3 regions of the Streptomyces sp. NPDC005195 genome follow, and region 2 is predicted to be linked to each of the others. Evidence: riboswitches for the same ligand, from Rfam matches in the RefSeq annotation. Region 2 holds a riboswitch; each other region holds the start of a gene.
The links. Region 2 has a riboswitch for cobalamin ahead of ABZV34_RS20615 (cobalamin biosynthesis protein). Riboswitches for the same ligand answer to the same signal wherever they lie in the genome.
Positions count from the first base shown of each region.

Region 1 (5,689 bases), on a different contig from region 2:
TCGAGCAGGTTCTTCTCGCTGTTCGGGGTGGACATCACTGGCAGGCCTCGCAGGACTCGGGGTTCTCAAGGGAGCAGGCGACGGCGTCGGGGTCGGCGACCTGCTGGAGGGGGATCGTCTTCTCGGGCCGGGCCTGCGCCTGGGCGGCACGGGCGATGCGGGTCGCGGGGCGCGAGCGCAGGTAGTACGTCGTCTTCAGGCCCGACTTCCAGGCGTACGCGTACATCGAGGAGAGCTTGCCGATGGTCGGCGTCTCCAGGAAGAGGTTCAGCGACTGGGCCTGGTCCAGGAACGGAGTACGGGCCGCGGCCATGTCGATGAGGCCGCGCTGCGGGATCTCCCACGCCGTGCGGTACAGGTCGCGGACGTCCTGCGGCACCCATGTGAAGCCCTGCACCGAGCCGTTCGACTCGCGCAGCGCCTCCCGGGTCTGCGCGTCCCACACCCCGAGCTTCTTCAGCTCGGCCACCAGGTAGGAGTTGACCTGGAGGAACTCACCGGAGAGCGTCTCGCGCTTGAAGAGGTTCGAGACCTGCGGCTCGATGCACTCGTACACGCCCGCGATGGACGCGATCGTCGCGGTGGGCGCGATGGCGAGCAGGAGCGAGTTGCGCATGCCGACCGCGGCGATGCGCTCCCGCAGCGCCGCCCAGCGCTCCGGCCAGTTCAGCTCGACGGCGAAGTGGTCGGGGTGCAGCACACCGCGGGCGGTACGGGTCTTCTCCCAGGCCGGCAGCGGGCCGTTGCGCTCGGCGAGGTCGGCCGAGGCCTCGTAGGCGGCGAGCATGATGCGCTCGGCGATGCGGGTGGAGAGCGCGCGGGCGGCGGGCGAGTCGAAGGGCAGACGCAGCTTGAAGAAGACGTCCTGGAGGCCCATCGCGCCGAGGCCGACGGGGCGCCACTTGGCGTTCGACCGGCCCGCCTGCTCGGTCGGGTAGAAGTTGATGTCGACGACGCGGTCGAGGAAGGTGACGGCGGTGCGGACCGTCTCGTCCAGACGCTCCCAGTCGAGGCCGCCGGTCGTCGTGTCGACGAACGCGCCGAGGTTGACCGAGCCGAGGTTGCAGACGGCCGTCTCCCCGTCGTCCGTGACCTCCAGGATCTCGGTGCACAGGTTCGAGGAGTGCACGGTGTGGCCCGGCTCCGCCGTCTGGTTGGCCGTGCGGTTGGCGGCGTCCTTGAACGTCATCCAGCCATTGCCGGTCTGCGCCAGGGTGCGCATCATGCGGCCGTAGAGATCGCGGGCCGGGATGGTCTTCTTCGCCAGGCCCTTCGCCTCCGCCGCACGGTACGCCGCGTCGAACTCCGCGCCCCACAGGTCGACCAGCTCGGGCACGTCCGAGGGGGAGAACAGGGACCACTGCGCGTCGGCGTCGACCCGGCGCATGAACTCGTCCGGGATCCAGTGCGCGAGGTTCAGGTTGTGCGTACGGCGGGCGTCCTCACCGGTGTTGTCACGCAGCTCCAGGAACTCCTCGATGTCGGAGTGCCAGGTCTCCAGGTAGACCGCGGCGGCGCCCTTGCGCCGGCCGCCCTGGTTCACCGCGGCGACCGAGGCGTCGAGGGTCTTCAGGAACGGGACGATGCCGTTGGAGTGCCCGTTCGTGCCGCGGATCAGTGAACCGCGGGAGCGGATGCGGGAGTAGGACAGCCCGATGCCGCCCGCGTGCTTCGACAGGCGCGCGACCTGGTGGTAGCGGTCGTAGATGGAGTCCAGCTCGTCCAGCGGGGAGTCGAGGAGGTAGCAGGACGACATCTGCGGGTGCCGCGTACCGGAGTTGAAGAGCGTGGGGGAGGAGGGGAGGTAGTCCAGGCGGCTCATCAGGCCGTAGAGCGCGGCCACTTCGTCGACGGACCGGGCCGTGTCGTCCTCCGCGAGGCCGGACGCCACCCGGAGCATGAAGTGCTGGGGGGTCTCGATGACCTTGCGGGTGATCGGGTGCCGGAGCAGGTAGCGGCTGTGCAGGGTGCGCAGGCCGAAGTAGCCGAAGCGGTCGTCGCCCGCGGTGTCGATCAGCGCGTCCAGGCGGGCCGCGTACAGGTCGACGAAGTCGGCCGTGCGGTCGGCGATCAGACCTTCGCGCCGGCCCGTGGTGATGGACTCGGAGAACGTCGTGACGCCCTGCGAGGCGGCCTCCTCCGTGATGCCGACCGTCAGCAGCCTGGCGGCCAGCCGCGAGTACGCGGGGTCCTCGGAGATGAGGCCGGCGGCCGCCTCGGTGGCCAGCTCGCGCAGCTCCGCGTCGTCCGCGCGCGTGGACCGGCCACGCAGCGCGGCGGCGGCGACCCGGCCGGGGTCGGCGCCGGGGAGGTCGGCGGTGAAGTCGGTCAGGGTACGCAGCAGCGTGGTACCGGGACCGTCCGTCTCCACCGGGGACCGCTGCGCGGACTCCGTTTCCACCGGGGCCTTCTGGGCGGAAACTGCAACCGGGTCGGCTGGCGCGATGGTCACTTGGGGCTCTCCCTCGCTCGGCACGGGGCCTGGCGGAGGGCAGCGGGACACGCGACTCCGTTACGGGTACGCGTGCGTCCACCGGCCCATTCCACGAGGCTCGGACGTCGTCGGCGCCCGGCCGGCTGGCCGGGGCACGCTGTCGGCAGGTCCTCGGACTGAAGCCCGTGCGCGAATGCGCACAAGTACACCGTTGCGGGACAGTTCCGGATTCGCACCGGATTCCCCTGCGACGACAGCGAGCATGAGCATACATCTAGTGCCGGGCTGAGGAAGCACCCCCACATGTTGTGCCGTGTCGGCTTCGGAGGGCGCTACGGAGTGTGGCTGAGAGTCAACTCGCAGGTGAGGAGGGAGAGGCCGCAGGGGTGCCGGAGGCGTGCCTCCGGGGGACGGCGACGGGCCGCCGGATGTCCCTCCGACGGCCCGCAGCGCGCTGTCGCCTTCCCCGCTTACGGCCTAGTGGCCCGCCTCCGCCGTGGCCGGGGGCAGCTCGACCTGGACCCCCGTGTCGCCGGCGTCCACCGTGTAGTCCTCCGGTGACGTCTCGTCCACGCCCTCGGGCGCCTTGAACGCCCGCAGGGCGAAGGTGAGGACGACGGAGACCACCACGTTCAGGACGAACGCCGTCAGACCGATGTAGCCGATCTCCCCGATCCCCGGGATCTCCTTCGAGCTGCCACCGAAGTGCGCCTGCGTCGGTGAGGCGACCCCGTAGGCGGCGAGCGTGCCGTAGAGCATGCCGACCGCCCAGCCGCCGAGCAGCGCCCAGCGGTGGAACCAGCGCGTGAACAGACCGCCGACCAGGGCCGGGAAGGTCTGCAGGATCCAGATGCCGCCCAGGAGCTGGAAGTTGATGGCGACGGTCTTGTCCATCGTCAGGACGAAGACCAGCGCGCCCACCTTCACCAGGAGCGAGACCAGCTTGGAGACCTTCGTCTCCTGCTGCGGGGTCGCGTCCGGCTTGATGAAGTCCCGGTAGATGTTGCGGGTGAAGAGGTTCGCGGCCGCGATGGACATGATGGCCGCGGGGACGAGGGCTCCGATGCCGATCGCGGCGAAGGCCACCCCCGCGAACCAGTCCGGGAACATGTCCTCGAAGAGCTGCGGGATGGCGAGCTGGCCGTTGGTGACCTTCACCCCGGCCGCGATCGCCATGAAGCCGAGCAGGGCGAGCAGGCCCAGCATCAGGGAGTAGAGCGGCAGGATCGTGGTGTTGCGCCGGATCACCTCACGGCTGCGGCTGGACAGCGTCGCGGTGATCGAGTGCGGGTACATGAACAGGGCGAGCGCGGAGCCGAGCGCCAGGGTGGCGTAGGTCCACTGCCCGGCCTGGGGCGGTACGATCCCGCCCGCTCCGGCCGCGGCGTACTTCTCGCTCGCCGAGTGGAAGATCTCGTCGAACCCGCCCAGCTTGATCGGGATGTAGATGATGGCCACCGCGATCACGATGTAGATCAGGGTGTCCTTCACGAACGCGATCAGGGCGGGGGCGCGCAGGCCCGAGGAGTAGGTGTACGCGGCCAGTACGCCGAAGGCGATGAGGAGCGGGAGGTCCTTGACGAACCAGTTCGTGTTCTCGCCGCCGCCGACGCCCATGACGTCCAGCACGGCCTGGATGCCGACCAGTTGGAGCGCGATGTACGGCATGGTCGCGAGGATGCCGGTGACGGCCACGGCGAGGGACAGACCCTTGGAGCCGAAGCGGCCGCGTACGAAGTCCGACGTCGTCACATAGCCGTGCTTGTGGGAGACGGACCACAGGCGGGGCAGGAACGTGAAGACCAGCGGGTAGACCAGGATCGTGTACGGCACGGCGAAGAAGCCGGCCGCGCCCGCCGCGTAGATCGCGGCCGGTACGGCGACGAAGGTGTACGCCGTGTAGAGGTCGCCGCCGAGCAGGAACCAGGTGACCCAGGTGCCGAACGACCGTCCGCCCAGGCCCCATTCGTCGAGGCTGTGCTCGTTGTCGGCCTTGCGCCAGCGCGCGGCCAGGAAACCCATGGCCGTGACGGCCACGAAGAAGATGATGAAGACGGTGAGTGCCACGCCGTTCACGCCGTCGTTCATGCGTCCACCCCGCCCTTCGTGATCGCACGGGCGCGCTGGTCACGCTGCCACAGCTGGTACGCGGTCACGGTGAGCGCGGTCGAGAGGAGCACCCACAGCATCTGGTACCAGTAGAAGAAGGGGATGCCGATGAAGGCGGGGTCGACCTTCGCGTACGAGCCGACCCACAGCATGGCCACGAACGGGGCGATCAGGCAGAGGGCGATCACCACGCGGAGCGGTGTCACCGCCCGGTCCGGTGTCACCACCGGTGGTTTCGTTTCCGGCACGTCTGACATGGGCGGCTCCGTCCCCTCGCTGGTCACCTGTGCAATGCGCAGGAAATCTAGGCGACGGTTCCGCTTTATGGAACCCCATCCCCGGCGGTGGATGTGGAGGGTTGGTGTGCGGGAGCGCGGGCGGGCCGGCCGGTGAACTCCCTTACCGGGCAGAGCGTTGCCCCGACGGCCCGGAGCGGGGCCGGCCGCGTCGCGTACCGCTCCCGCCGTGCCTCGGCCCGGACCGTGCCTCGAACGTGAAGGCGAAGTGGTACCGCGGGGGCCGCGGGGGACCGCCGGTCACCCCGGACCTCGGGATACCGGTGTGTCAGTCCTGCGGACGCTTGAGCCTGGCCACGAACTTGTAGCGGTCGCCCCGGTACACCGAGCGCACCCACTCCACCGGTTCGCCCTGCCGGTCGATCGAGTGCCGGGACAGCATCAGCATGGGCAGGCCGACGTCGGTGCCGAGCAGTCCGGCCTCGCGCGGGGTGGCCAGCGAGGTCTCGATGGTCTCCTCGGCCTCCGCGAGGTGGACGTCGTACACCTCGGCGAGCGCGGTGTAGAGCGAGGTGTACTTGACGAGCGACCGGCGCAGCGCGGGGAAGCGCTTCGCGGACAGGTGGGTCGTCTCGATCGCCATCGGCTCGCCGCTGGCCAGACGCAGCCGCTCGATGCGCAGCACCCGGCCGCCGGCCGAGATGTCGAGCAGTTCCGCGAGGGTCTCGTCGGCGGTGATGTAGCCGATGTCCAGGAGTTGCGAGGTGGGTTCCAGGCCCTGGGCGCGCATGTCCTCGGTGTACGAGGTGAGCTGGAGCGCCTGCGAGACCTTGGGCTTGGCGACGAAGGTGCCCTTGCCCTGGATGCGTTCGAGCCGGCCCTCGACGACGAGTTCCTGGAGGGCCTGGCG
Region 1 covers NZ_JBEXHZ010000001.1:393,766-399,454, reverse strand. The annotation lists gene ABZV34_RS01760 (ribonucleotide-diphosphate reductase subunit beta) at 1-35, opposite strand, end outside; gene ABZV34_RS01755 (ribonucleoside-diphosphate reductase subunit alpha) at 35-2,401, opposite strand; cobalamin riboswitch at 2,579-2,734, opposite strand; gene mctP (monocarboxylate uptake permease MctP) at 2,912-4,522, opposite strand; gene ABZV34_RS01745 (DUF3311 domain-containing protein) at 4,519-4,800, opposite strand; gene ABZV34_RS01740 (GntR family transcriptional regulator) at 5,108-5,689, opposite strand, start outside.
Region 1: it holds a riboswitch for cobalamin, as region 2 does, so the genes downstream of both, ABZV34_RS01755 (ribonucleoside-diphosphate reductase subunit alpha) here and ABZV34_RS20615 (cobalamin biosynthesis protein) in region 2, are expected to answer to the same signal.

Region 2 (5,689 bases):
CCGCTGTCGGCGCCGCGCAGTGAACCGCAGTACACCGCCAGGGCGTTGGCGCCACGTGCCTCGATCGCGTCGCACAGGGTGTCGACGAAGGCCGTGTTGCCGGCCAGGTGGTGGGCGCGGTAGAAGAGCACACCGACGGTCGGGCGGCCCTCGGTGAAGGCACGCTCGCCGTGCACGCCGTACTCGGGCATCGCGCGCGGTTCCTCGAAGCCCTCGCCGGTGAGCAGCACGGTGTCGGAGAGGAAACGGGCCAGTTCGGTGAGGTTCTCCGGGCCGCCCTCGACCAGATAGCGCAGCGCCTCGGCCACCACACCGGCCGGTACCGACGAATCGGCCATCAGCTCGGCGTCGGGGACGGTCTCGCCGCCGAGCAGCACGGTGGGGACACCGGACGCCTTGAGGAAGGCCAGGCCGTCCTCCCAGGCCCGCTTGCCGCCGAGGAGCCGTACGACGGCGAGGTCGGCGCCCTCGACGAGCGCGGGGAGTTCGTCCGTGACGTCCACGCGGGTCGGATTGCCGATCCGGTAGGCGGCGCCGGAGGCACGGGCCGCCAGCAGATCGGTGTCGGCGGTCGACAACAACAACACTGTGCTCATGCGGGCGCTCCCGGTGGAATGAAAGGCAGTCCTTGCGGCGCGCCCGACTCGATGAGCCGCCACAGCGCGTCCGTGTCCGCGTGTTCCTCGATCAGATCGCCGAGCCGGTCCAGCTGCTCCTCGCGCAGCGCCCCGAACGACGTGTCGGCGGCCGGTACGAAGCGGCGGCCCGCGGCGGCCGCCACCTCGCGCAGGAAGGCACGCCGGAAGCCGTCCGACTCCAGCGAGCCGTGCCAGTGGGTACCCCAGACGGCACCCACCCGGCACCCGTCCAAGAAGGGCTCGCCACCGGTGACTTCGGCGACGCCGTGATGGATCTCGTACCCCTCGACGTGTTCCCCGAGCGCCTCGCCGGCCGGGCGGGTGAGGGTCTTCTCGCGCGCGAACCGCACGCGGACGGGGAGGAGTCCGAGCCCGTCGACATGTCCGGCCCGCGACTCGACCTCGTCCTCGATATGGTCCCCGAGGAGCTGGAAGCCGCCACAGATCCCCAGCACCGGGCGGCCCTCGGCGGCCCGCCGGGCGAGCGCGTCCGCGAGGCCCCGCTCGCGCAGCCACGCCAGCGCCTTCACGGTGCCCCGGGTCCCGGGCACGACGACCAGGTCCGCGTCGGCGAGTTCCGCGGCCCGGTCCACGAACCGCACGACGACGCCGGGTTCGGCGGCCAGCGCGTCCACGTCCGTGAAGTTGGACATCAGCGGGACCGCGCAGACCGCGACGCGCAGGACGTCCTCGCCGACGGGCCCGGCGACCGCGGACTCCCGCACGGCACCCCGAAGCGATACACGCAGGCCGTCCTCCTCGTCGATCCCGAGGCCGTGTCGGAAGGGCAGGACCCCGTACGTACGGCGTCCGGTGAGGCCCTTCAGCATGTCGAGTCCGGGTTCCAACAGGCTGACGTCGCCACGGAACTTGTTGACCAGGAACCCGGCGACGAACTCCTGGTCCTCGCGGGACAGCAGCGCGACCGTCCCGAAGAACGAGGCGAACACGCCGCCGCGGTCGATGTCGCCGACGACGAGCACGGGCAGCCGCGCGTTGCGCGCGATCCCCATGTTCACGATGTCGGTCCGCCGCAGATTGATCTCGGCAGGACTGCCGGCCCCCTCACAGATCACCGCGTCATACGTGCCCCGCAACTCGGCGAGGCAGTCCAGCACGGTGCCCAGGAGCTGTCGCTGCCGGCCGCCGTGGTAGCCGCGGGCCGTCATCTCGCCCACCGGCCTGCCCATGAGCACGACCTGACTGCTCCGGTCACTGCCCGGCTTGAGCAGCACGGGGTTCATGAGCGCGGTCGGTTCCACCCGCGCGGCCTGTGCCTGCATGGCCTGCGCGCGCCCGATCTCGGCGCCCTCGCGGGTCACGAAGGAGTTCAGGGACATGTTCTGTGCCTTGAAGGGCGCGACCTTGACGCCCTGGCGCACCAGCCACCGGCAGATCCCGGCGGTCACGACGCTCTTGCCGGCGTCGGAGGTGGTTCCGGCGACGAGGAGACCGCCACTCATGTCGTACGCCCCTTCGTGAGAGGTCCCTTGGCGAGCAGCCGCCCGGCCAGCAGCCGCCCCGCGGCACTCACGCCGAGGGCGAGCCAGCCGACGCGCCGCGACAGCCGTACGGCCCGTTCGATGTCGCCGACGCGCACGGCACGTCCGCCGTCGTTGAGGACGGGCCGGTGCTCGACCCGGCCGCCGTACGAGAGGGTCCCGCCGAGCCGTACCCCGAGTGATCCGGCGAACGAGGCTTCCACGGGCCCGGCGTTGGGGCTCGGATGCCGGTGGGCGTCGGCGCGCCAGGCGCGCACCGCCCCGCGCGGGTCGTCGCCGGCGACGGCGGCGAGCGCCGCGGTCAGCCGTGCTCCCGGCCAGCCCGCGACGTCGTCGAGGCGCGCGGAGGCCCAGCCGTAGCGCAGGTACCTGGCGGATCTGTGCCCGACCATGGCGTCCAGCGTGTTCACGGCGCGGAACGCGACCAGTCCGGGCACACCGCCGACGGCTCCCCACACCAGGGCGCCCACCACGGCGTCGGAGGTGTTCTCGGCGACGGACTCGACGACGGCCCGCGCGATGCCGCCGTGGTCCAGTGCCCGGGGGTCGCGCCCGCACAGGTGCGGCAGCCGCGCGCGGGCGGCCTCGACGTCACCGGAGCCGAGCGCGGCACCGACCGCCCGCGCCTCGCGCCCGAGGGAGGTGCCCCCGACGACGGCCCAAGTGGCGGCGGCCGTCAGGGCGATGGAGGCGGCAGGGGAACGGCGTACGCCACGGCCCGCGAGCGCGGCGAGCGCACCGGCGCCGCCGACACAGACGGTGGTGTGCAGCGCCCCCCAGCCGCGGTGGTCGCGCCACAGCATCCGCTCCACGGCTCCGGCGGTCCGCCCGAACGCGGCGACCGGGTGACCCCGGCGGGGATCGCCGAGCAGCAGGTCGCCGAGGAGGCCGGTGGCGGCGCCGTACGCGAAGACGCGATCGGCACGCACGGGGTCAGCCCGCCGTGGGGTGAAGTGGAACCCTCGTACTCAACAAGACCCGCAACGGGCAGCCGCGCATGGCGATATGTCCTCACTCAGGGTGTCCGCGCCCTGGTTCGACGAGACCGGCGGGGAGAGTTCCTGGCTCCCGGGGAGTTCCTTCCCCGGTCACAGTGGCGGGACCGCGCCGGATTCACACCGGCTTCCTCTTCTGTCGCCGTACTTGGCTCCGGCAGTCCACCACGGGTTGCAGGACCCGTCAACTTGCCGTTGACCTGCGAGGGGAGAGTGTGCGAAGGCCCACATGGCGAGGGCCGGGGCAGGACGCGCGCGGGGGTGCGGGAGGGCATACGCGTGGGGTGCGGGACGGCGATCCGTCCCGCACCCCACGTGAAGTGATGCCCGTATCAGGCTGTTTGCCGGAGACGGTCACCGCAGCGCCGTCACCGGCGCGCGGTCACTTGCCGACGATGAGATAGATCCCGTACGCCACCGCCGCCGCGCACGCGGCGAAGCAGACGTACGCGCCGGTGACCGCGAGAGTGGCCGAACCGCCCTGGGCGGACGCGGACTCGCGCTTGGTGAGGCCGACGATGCCGAGGGTGAAGAGGCCGACGAGGGCCACGGTGACCACGAGGCTGACTCCGAAGACGGAGCCGAGGGCTGCCCAGTCGATGTTCATGCTGTTCTGTCCTTACACCGTGGCCGGGCGGGTGGGCTCCGCGTCCGGGGACGGGATGGTGGTCTTCAGATCGCCGGACAGGTCGCCGGTGACGAGGCCCGCGGGCGGCGGGGTGACCGCGGCCATCGCGGTGGTGACGATGCCGGCCGGCTCGGCGGCGGCGTCGTTGACGTTGTCGACGGTGACCGGCTGACGCCGGGAGAGCGTCCGGATGACGCCGGCGCCGGCGACCAGCAGCGCGCCGGTGAGGACGATGCCCCAGGTGCCCTGCTTGGTCAGGAACTCGGCGGCGGCACCGGCCAGTCCGGCGGCCGGCAGGGTCAGGCCCCAGGCGACGAACATCCGGGTCGCGGTCGACCAGCGGACGACACCGCCCTTGCGGCCGAGGCCCGAGCCCATCACGGCACCGGAGCAGACCTGGGTGGTGGAGAGGGAGAAGCCGATGTGGGAGGAGGCCAGGATGGCCGTCGCGGCGCTGGTCTGGGCGGCGAAGCCCTGCTGCGGCGCGAGGTCGGTCAGCCCCTTGCCCATCGTGCGGATGATGCGCCAGCCGCCCAGGTAGGTGCCGAGCGCGATGGCGGTACCGGCCGAGACGATGACCCAGGTGGGAGGGTTCGAGCCGGGGGCGATCACACCACCGGTGACCAGGGCGAGGGTGATGATGCCCATCGTCTTCTGCGCGTCGTTCGTGCCGTGCGCCAGCGAGACCAGGCCGGCCGAGGCGATCTGCCCGGCGCGGTAGCCCTTGGCGGTCGCCCGCTGGTCGGTGCGTCCGCTGATCCGGTACGTCAGCCGGGTGGCCAGCATCGCGGCGAGTCCGGCCACGATGGGCGCGGCGACCGCGGGGAGCAGCACCTTGGTGACGACGGTCGAGCCGTTCACCGACGACCAGCCGGCCGACATGACCGCGGCGCCGATCAGACCGCCGAACAGCGCGTGGGAGGAACTGGAGGGCAGGCCCAGGAGCCAGGTCAGCAGATTCCAGAGGATGGCGCCGACGAGCGCCGCGAAGATCACTTCGGTACGTATGCCCGATTCGTTGATGAGTCCACCGGAGATCGTCTTGGCGACCTCCACGGAGAGGAACGCACCGACGAGATTCAGCACGGCGGACATGGCCACCGCCGTCTTGGGCTTCAGAGCGCCGGTCGAGATGGTCGTCGCCATCGCGTTGGCAGTGTCGTGGAAACCGTTCGTGAAATCGAACACGAGAGCGGTGACGATCACGATTCCGAGGAGGAGCGTGATGTGTTCCATTTACCCAGGCTTCTTCTTGACGTCAGTGGCAGGTGGACCGTAGGCAACCTGAGTGAACGGAAGATGAACTGAGGCAGGATTAGGGGTGTATCGAAGCACGGATCACCCCTCCGCTTGCGCCGGTATGGATGCCGGAGAGGTGACCCGTTGTTCGAACGAAGGCGGAATATCGGGCTCCGCTAACCCTTCGCGAGCCTCTTCAGCCGGGCCATGGATCCGTTGAAGAGATTCTGGTCACCCGGCAGGGTCCCCTTGTTGTCGTACTGCCAGAACGTCCAGGTCGACCAGCCGCCCGGCAGTGCGCCGGTGTCCGCGGCGTCGTAGCGGGCCAGCCAGAGGGGGTGGTCCGCGGCGAAGGCGCGGCTGTCCCCGGTGCAGGTGTTCCACCAGTGGGCGGTCGTGTAGATCACCGGGCGGCGGCCCGTCTCCTGTTCGAGCTCGTCGCTGAAGTCCTGGATCCAGTTCACGAGCCCGGCCTTGGTCATGCCGTAACACTTGTGCTTGCTGTACGGGTTGTACTCGATGTCGAGCGCGGGCGGCAGCGTCCGGCCGTCGGCCTGCCAGGCGCCCCCGTTGCGTACGAAGTACTCGGCCTGGGTGGCGCCGGACGACTTGTCCGGCATCGCGAAGTGGTAGGCGCCGTGGAGGATCCCCGCGTCGAACGCCCCGTTGTACTGCTGGTCGAAATAG
Region 2 covers NZ_JBEXHZ010000019.1:16,087-21,775, reverse strand. The annotation lists gene cobN (cobaltochelatase subunit CobN) at 1-596, opposite strand, end outside; gene ABZV34_RS20620 (cobyric acid synthase) at 593-2,101, opposite strand; gene ABZV34_RS20615 (cobalamin biosynthesis protein) at 2,098-3,069, opposite strand; cobalamin riboswitch at 3,174-3,309, opposite strand; gene ABZV34_RS20610 (hypothetical protein) at 3,518-3,742, opposite strand; gene ABZV34_RS20605 (inorganic phosphate transporter) at 3,755-4,999, opposite strand; gene ABZV34_RS20600 (lysozyme) at 5,179-5,689, opposite strand, start outside.

Region 3 (5,689 bases), on a different contig from region 2:
CTCCAGGAGCGGGAGTTCGCCGCCCAGGAACACGGCTTCACGGCGGTCAGGCACCAACGCGAGGTCGGCACCGGCTACTTCGACCTCGTGTCCACCGCCGTGAACCCCGCCTCCTCCACCACCGCTCTCGCCGGTTCCACCGAGGAAGAGCAGTTCCACTAGGCCCCTTCTCCGCGCGTCGGTCCCGCGCCCCGGCCGAGCGGGGGTCGTACGACCCGTCCCCGTCCGACCCCCGCTCCCTCCTCCCCCTGGAGAGTCCGACGTCCACCACAGCACTGACACACCGCGTCCGCGTCCTCGCGGCACCGGGCGACCGCCACGACGAGATCCTCACGCCCGCGGCCCTGGACTTCGTCGGCCACCTCGCCGCCGCCTTCGCCGGGCGACGCCGGGACCTGATGAAGGAGCGCCGCAGGCAGGCCCTGCGCCTGGCCGGTGGATCCCCGCTCGACTTCCCCGTCGCCACCTCCGCGGTCCGCGCCGATCCCTCCTGGCGCGTCGCGCCGGCCGCGCCCGGTCTGACCGACCGCCGTGTGGAGATCACCGGACCGCCGGACCGCCGTATGGCGGTCAACGCGCTCAACTCCGGTGCCAGGGTGTGGATGGCGGACTTCGAGGACGCCACGGCGCCCACGTGGGACAACCTGATCGGTGGCCAGCTCACCCTGCTCGACGCCATCGGCCGCCGCATCGACTTCACCACCGACGACGGCAGGGAATACCGGCCGGCCGACCACGGCCGGCTCGCCACCCTCGTCGTCCGGCCGCGCGGCTGGCACCTCGACGAGGAGCACCTGGAGTTCGACGGCGGGCCGGTGCCCGCGGCCCTCGTCGACTTCGGCCTGTACTTCTTCCACTGCGCGCAGCGGCAGATCGACGCCGGGTACGGCCCCTACTTCTACCTGCCGAAGCTGGAGAACCGGTACGAGGCCCGCCTGTGGAACGACATCTTCGTCACCGCGCAGGCGCTGCTGGGCATCCCCCGGGGAACCGTCCGGGCCACCGTCCTGATCGAGACGATCACCGCCGCCTTCGAGATGGAGGAGATCCTCTACGAGCTGCGGGAGCACAGCGCCGGCCTCAACGCGGGCCGCTGGGACTACCTGTTCAGCCTCATCAAGACCTTCGGCCACCGCACCGACTTCCTCCTGCCCGACCGGGCGAAGGTCACCATGACCGCGTCCTTCATGCGGGCGTACACCGAACTGCTCGTGCGCACCTGCCACCGGCGGGGCGCCCATGCCATCGGCGGCATGGCCGCGCAGGTGCCGAGCGAGGACCCGGCCGCCCACGAGTCGGCGCTCGCCGAGGTCCGGCTCGACAAGGAGCGCGAGGCCGAGGACGGCTTCGACGGCTCCTGGGTCGCCCACCCCGGACTTGTCCCGGTGTGCCGCGAGGTCTTCGGCGACGTCCTCGGCGAGCGGCCCCACCAGATCGACCGGACGCGCGACGACGTCGACGTCACCGCCGCGGACCTGCTGTCGGTGCGCCGGATCAGCGGGCCGCCCACGGCGGACGGCGTGCGTACCAACATCGCTGTCACCCTCCGGTACTTCGCCGCCTGGCTGCGTGGACAGGGAGCCGTCGCCCTGGACGGCCTCATGGAGGACGCGGCGACCGCCGAGATCGCCCGCGTGCAGATCTGGCAGTGGCTACGGCACCGGGTCGTCGAGCGGGAGACCGTACAGCTGCTGCTCGACGACGAACTCGCCGCACTCGGAGCCGAGTACCCGTGGGCACCCCTCGACGAGGTCCGCTCCCTCTTCGAACGCACTGCGCTCCAGGGCGAGTTGCCGCTCTTCTTCACTCCCGACGCCTACACCCGCAACCTCGTGCGTCACGCGGAGCCCCGCTCATGAGCGCGACCGTCCGGCGCGTGGGCGTGGTCGGCGGCGGCCGGATGGGCGCCGGCATCGCCGAAGTCTGCGCGCGAGCCGGGCTCGACACGGTGGTCTGCGAAGCCGACGCCATGGCCGCGCGCGGGGCGCGGGACCAGGTGACGGCCTCTCTGGACCGTGCCGTACAGCGGGGCAGGCTGGAGCCTGCGGCGGCCCGGGACGCCCTCGCTCACCTGGTCTTCACCGCCAGCCTGGAAGACCTCGCCGACCGGCAGCTCGTCGTCGAGGCCGTCATCGAGGACGCCGACGCCAAGACCGAGGTGTTCACCGCGCTCGACAAGATCGTCGAGGATCCCGCGGCCGTCCTGGCGACCAACACCTCCTCCTTCCCCGTGATGCGCCTCGGGATGGCCACGAGCCGCGCCGACCGGGTGGTGGGGCTGCACTTCTTCAACCCCGTGCCCGTACTGCCGCTGGTGGAGATCGTGACCTCCCTGCACACGGCAACGGAGACCGTCGCCGCCGTGGAGGCCTTCGCCACCGGCACTCTCGGCAAGACGGTCATCCGCTCCCAGGACCGGGCGGGCTTCGTCGTCAACGCCCTGCTCGTGCCGTATCTGCTGGCCGCGGTCCGGATGGCGGAGTCCGGGTTCGCCACGGCGGCCGACATCGACACCGGGATGGAACTGGGCTGCGCGCACCCCATGGGGCCGCTGAGGCTGGCGGACCTGATCGGCCTGGACACCGTCGCCTCCATCGCCGAGTCCCTCTACGACGAGTTCAGGGAACCCCTCTACGCCCCGCCTCCACTGCTCCAACGGATGGTGCAGGCGGGGCTGCTGGGCCGCAAGGCCGGCCGGGGGTTCCACACCTACGGCCAGGACTGAGCATCCTGGCGCGATCCGGGCTGAGGGGCCCGGACCGCACCGCCGGTCGAGGGTCCGGCGGCTGTTCACCGAGGAGGGGCGGGAAGCCCGAGTACGGCGCTTCCCGCCCCGGCGCGTCCCCGGGCGCGGGTCCCGGTTCACCGCCCGAATGCCGGACGTGATCCGCCGGACGGGGCGTGCGCCCCGTAGGGTGGCCGGTGCAGCTGGTTCGCCCCGTCCGCCAGGCGGGATGCGTCGTAAGAGGGAACCCGGTGGGAATCCGGGACTGCCCCGCAGCGGTGAGCGGGAACGACCGCCGTCATACGCACTGGGCCCGACCGGGCCTGGGAAGCGACGGCCAGTAGGTGTTCTCTCTTCGGAGAACGTGCTCGCGAGTCCGAAGACCTGCCCGTTGCCCGCGTGCGAGCCCTCGTGCGCGGACATCCCGGTGACCCCGTGGGCGGGTCGGCGTACATGTCAGGCGGACGACCGCGCTGTGCCGCGCGGGGTTTCTCCGTCTGGTTCGTCACCCCTTCGCGTCCGCGTCCCGTCCCGGGATCCCAGGGAGATATCTCGCGAAGGAGATTTCCGTGACAGCGAAGTCCGCAGCCGCGGCAGCACGGGCCACCGTGTACGGCTACCCCCGCCAGGGCCAGCACCGGGAACTGAAGAAGGCGGTCGAGGGCTACTGGAAGGGCCGCGCCGACGCCCACGCTCTCCGGGCCACGGCCGCTGATCTGCGCCGCGACAACTGGCGGAGCCTGGCGGAGGCCGGCATCCACGAGGTACCCACCGGCGACTTCTCGTACTACGACCACGTCCTCGACACCAGTGTCATGGTCGGCGCGATCCCCGAGCGCCACCGCGCCGCCGTCGAAGCCGACCCGCTCGACGGGTACTTCGCGATGGCGCGCGGCACCCAGGACGTGGCGCCCCTGGAGATGACCAAGTGGTTCGATACCAACTACCACTATCTGGTCCCCGAGTTGGGACCCGACACCGTCTTCACGGCCGACTCCGCCAAGCAGGTCGCCGAGCTCGGTGAAGCACTCGCCCTCGGCCTCACGCCCCGGCCCGTCCTCGTCGGGCCGGTCACCTATCTCCTGCTGGCCAAGCCGGCGCCCGGAGTCGGCGCGGACTTCGAACCGCTGACCCTGCTGGACCGGCTGCTGCCCGTCTACGCCCAAGTACTCGCAGACCTGCGCGCGGCAGGCGCCGAGTGGATCCAACTCGACGAACCGGCTCTGGTCCAGGACCGCACCCCCGCCGAGCTGAAGGCGACTGAGCGTTCCTACCGCGAACTGGGAGGGCTCGCCGACCGGCCGAAGCTGCTGGTCGCCTCGTACTTCGGCCGCCTCGGCGACGCCCTGCCCGTCCTCGCCAAGGCCCCCGTCGAGGGACTCGCCCTGGACTTCACGGAGTCGGCCTCCGCCCATCTGGACGCGCTCGCGGGCGTGGGCGGACTGCCCGGAAAGCGCCTCGTCGCCGGTGTCGTCGACGGCCGCAACATCTGGGTCAACGACCTGGAGAAGTCCCTCAGCACCCTCGGCACTCTGCTCGGACTGGCCGACCGCGTCGACGTGGCCGCCTCCTGCTCCCTGCTCCACGTCCCGCTCGACGCGTCCGCGGAACGGGACATCGACCCGCGGATCCTGCGCTGGCTCGCCTTCGCCCGCCAGAAGACGACCGAGATCGCCACGCTCGCCAAGGGCCTCGGCCAGGGCACCGACGCCATCGCCGCCGAACTGGCCGCCAACCGCGCCGGTCTCGCCTCCCGGGCAGCCTCCGCGATCACCCACGATCCGGCGGTACGCGCCCGCACCACCGCCGTGACGGACACCGACGCCCGCCGCTCCCAGCCGTACACCCAGCGCGCCACCGCCCAGCGCGCGCACCTGCGTCTCCCCCTCCTGCCGACCACCACCATCGGCTCCTTCCCGCAGACCGCCGAACTGCGCACCGCACGAGCCGAACTGCGCACCGGCCGGATCGACGTCGCCGGATACGAGAAACGCGTCAGGGCGGAGATCGGCGAGGTGATCTCCTTCCAGGAGAAGACCGGCATCGACGTCCTCGTGCACGGCGAAGCCGAACGCAACGACATGGTGCAGTACTTCGCCGAACAGCTCACGGGCTACCTCGCCACCCAGCACGGATGGGTCCAGTCCTACGGCACCCGCTACGTCCGCCCGCCGATCCTGGCCGGCGACATCTCGCGGCCCGAACCCATGACCGTGCGCTGGACCACTTACGCCCAGTCGCTCACCACCAAACCCGTCAAGGGCATGCTCACCGGACCCGTCACCATGCTCGCCTGGTCCTTCGTCCGCGACGACCAGCCCCTCGCCGACACCGCCCGCCAGGTCGCCCTCGCCCTGCGCGACGAGGTCGACGACCTGGAGAGCGCGGGTACCTCGGTCATCCAGGTCGACGAACCCGCGCTGCGCGAGACCCTGCCCCTGCGCGCCGCCGACCGCCCCGCCTACCTGGACTGGGCCACCCAGGCCTTCCGGCTCACCACCGGCGGCGTACGCCCGGACACCCAGATCCACACCCACATGTGCTACGCCGAGTTCGGTGACATCGTGCAGGCCATCGACGACCTCGACGCGGACGTCATCAGCCTGGAAGCCGCCCGCTCCCACATGCAGGTCGCCCGCGAACTCGCCGCCCACGGCTACCCGCGCGAGGCCGGACCCGGCGTCTACGACATCCACTCACCCCGCGTACCCAGCGCCGACGAAGCCGCCCGACTGCTGCGCACCGGACTCGAGGCCATCCCCGCCGAACGCCTGTGGGTCAACCCCGACTGCGGCCTGAAGACCCGCGCCTGGCCCGAGACCCGTGCCTCGCTGGAGAGTCTGGTCACCGCCGCCCTGACGGTTCGCGCGGAGCTGTCCGCTCCCTGATCCCCGTACGGCGGGCTGGGAGACCGCGGCTGGCGCTCTCCCAGCCCGCCGGTGGCCCGCCGCACCACGAGGCGCC
Region 3 covers NZ_JBEXHZ010000012.1:57,872-63,560, reverse strand. The annotation lists gene aceA (isocitrate lyase) at 1-162, shown strand, start outside; gene aceB (malate synthase A) at 249-1,859, shown strand; gene ABZV34_RS15905 (3-hydroxybutyryl-CoA dehydrogenase) at 1,856-2,725, shown strand; cobalamin riboswitch at 2,928-3,118, shown strand; gene metE (5-methyltetrahydropteroyltriglutamate--homocysteine S-methyltransferase) at 3,295-5,613, shown strand.
Region 3: it holds a riboswitch for cobalamin, as region 2 does, so the genes downstream of both, metE (5-methyltetrahydropteroyltriglutamate--homocysteine S-methyltransferase) here and ABZV34_RS20615 (cobalamin biosynthesis protein) in region 2, are expected to answer to the same signal.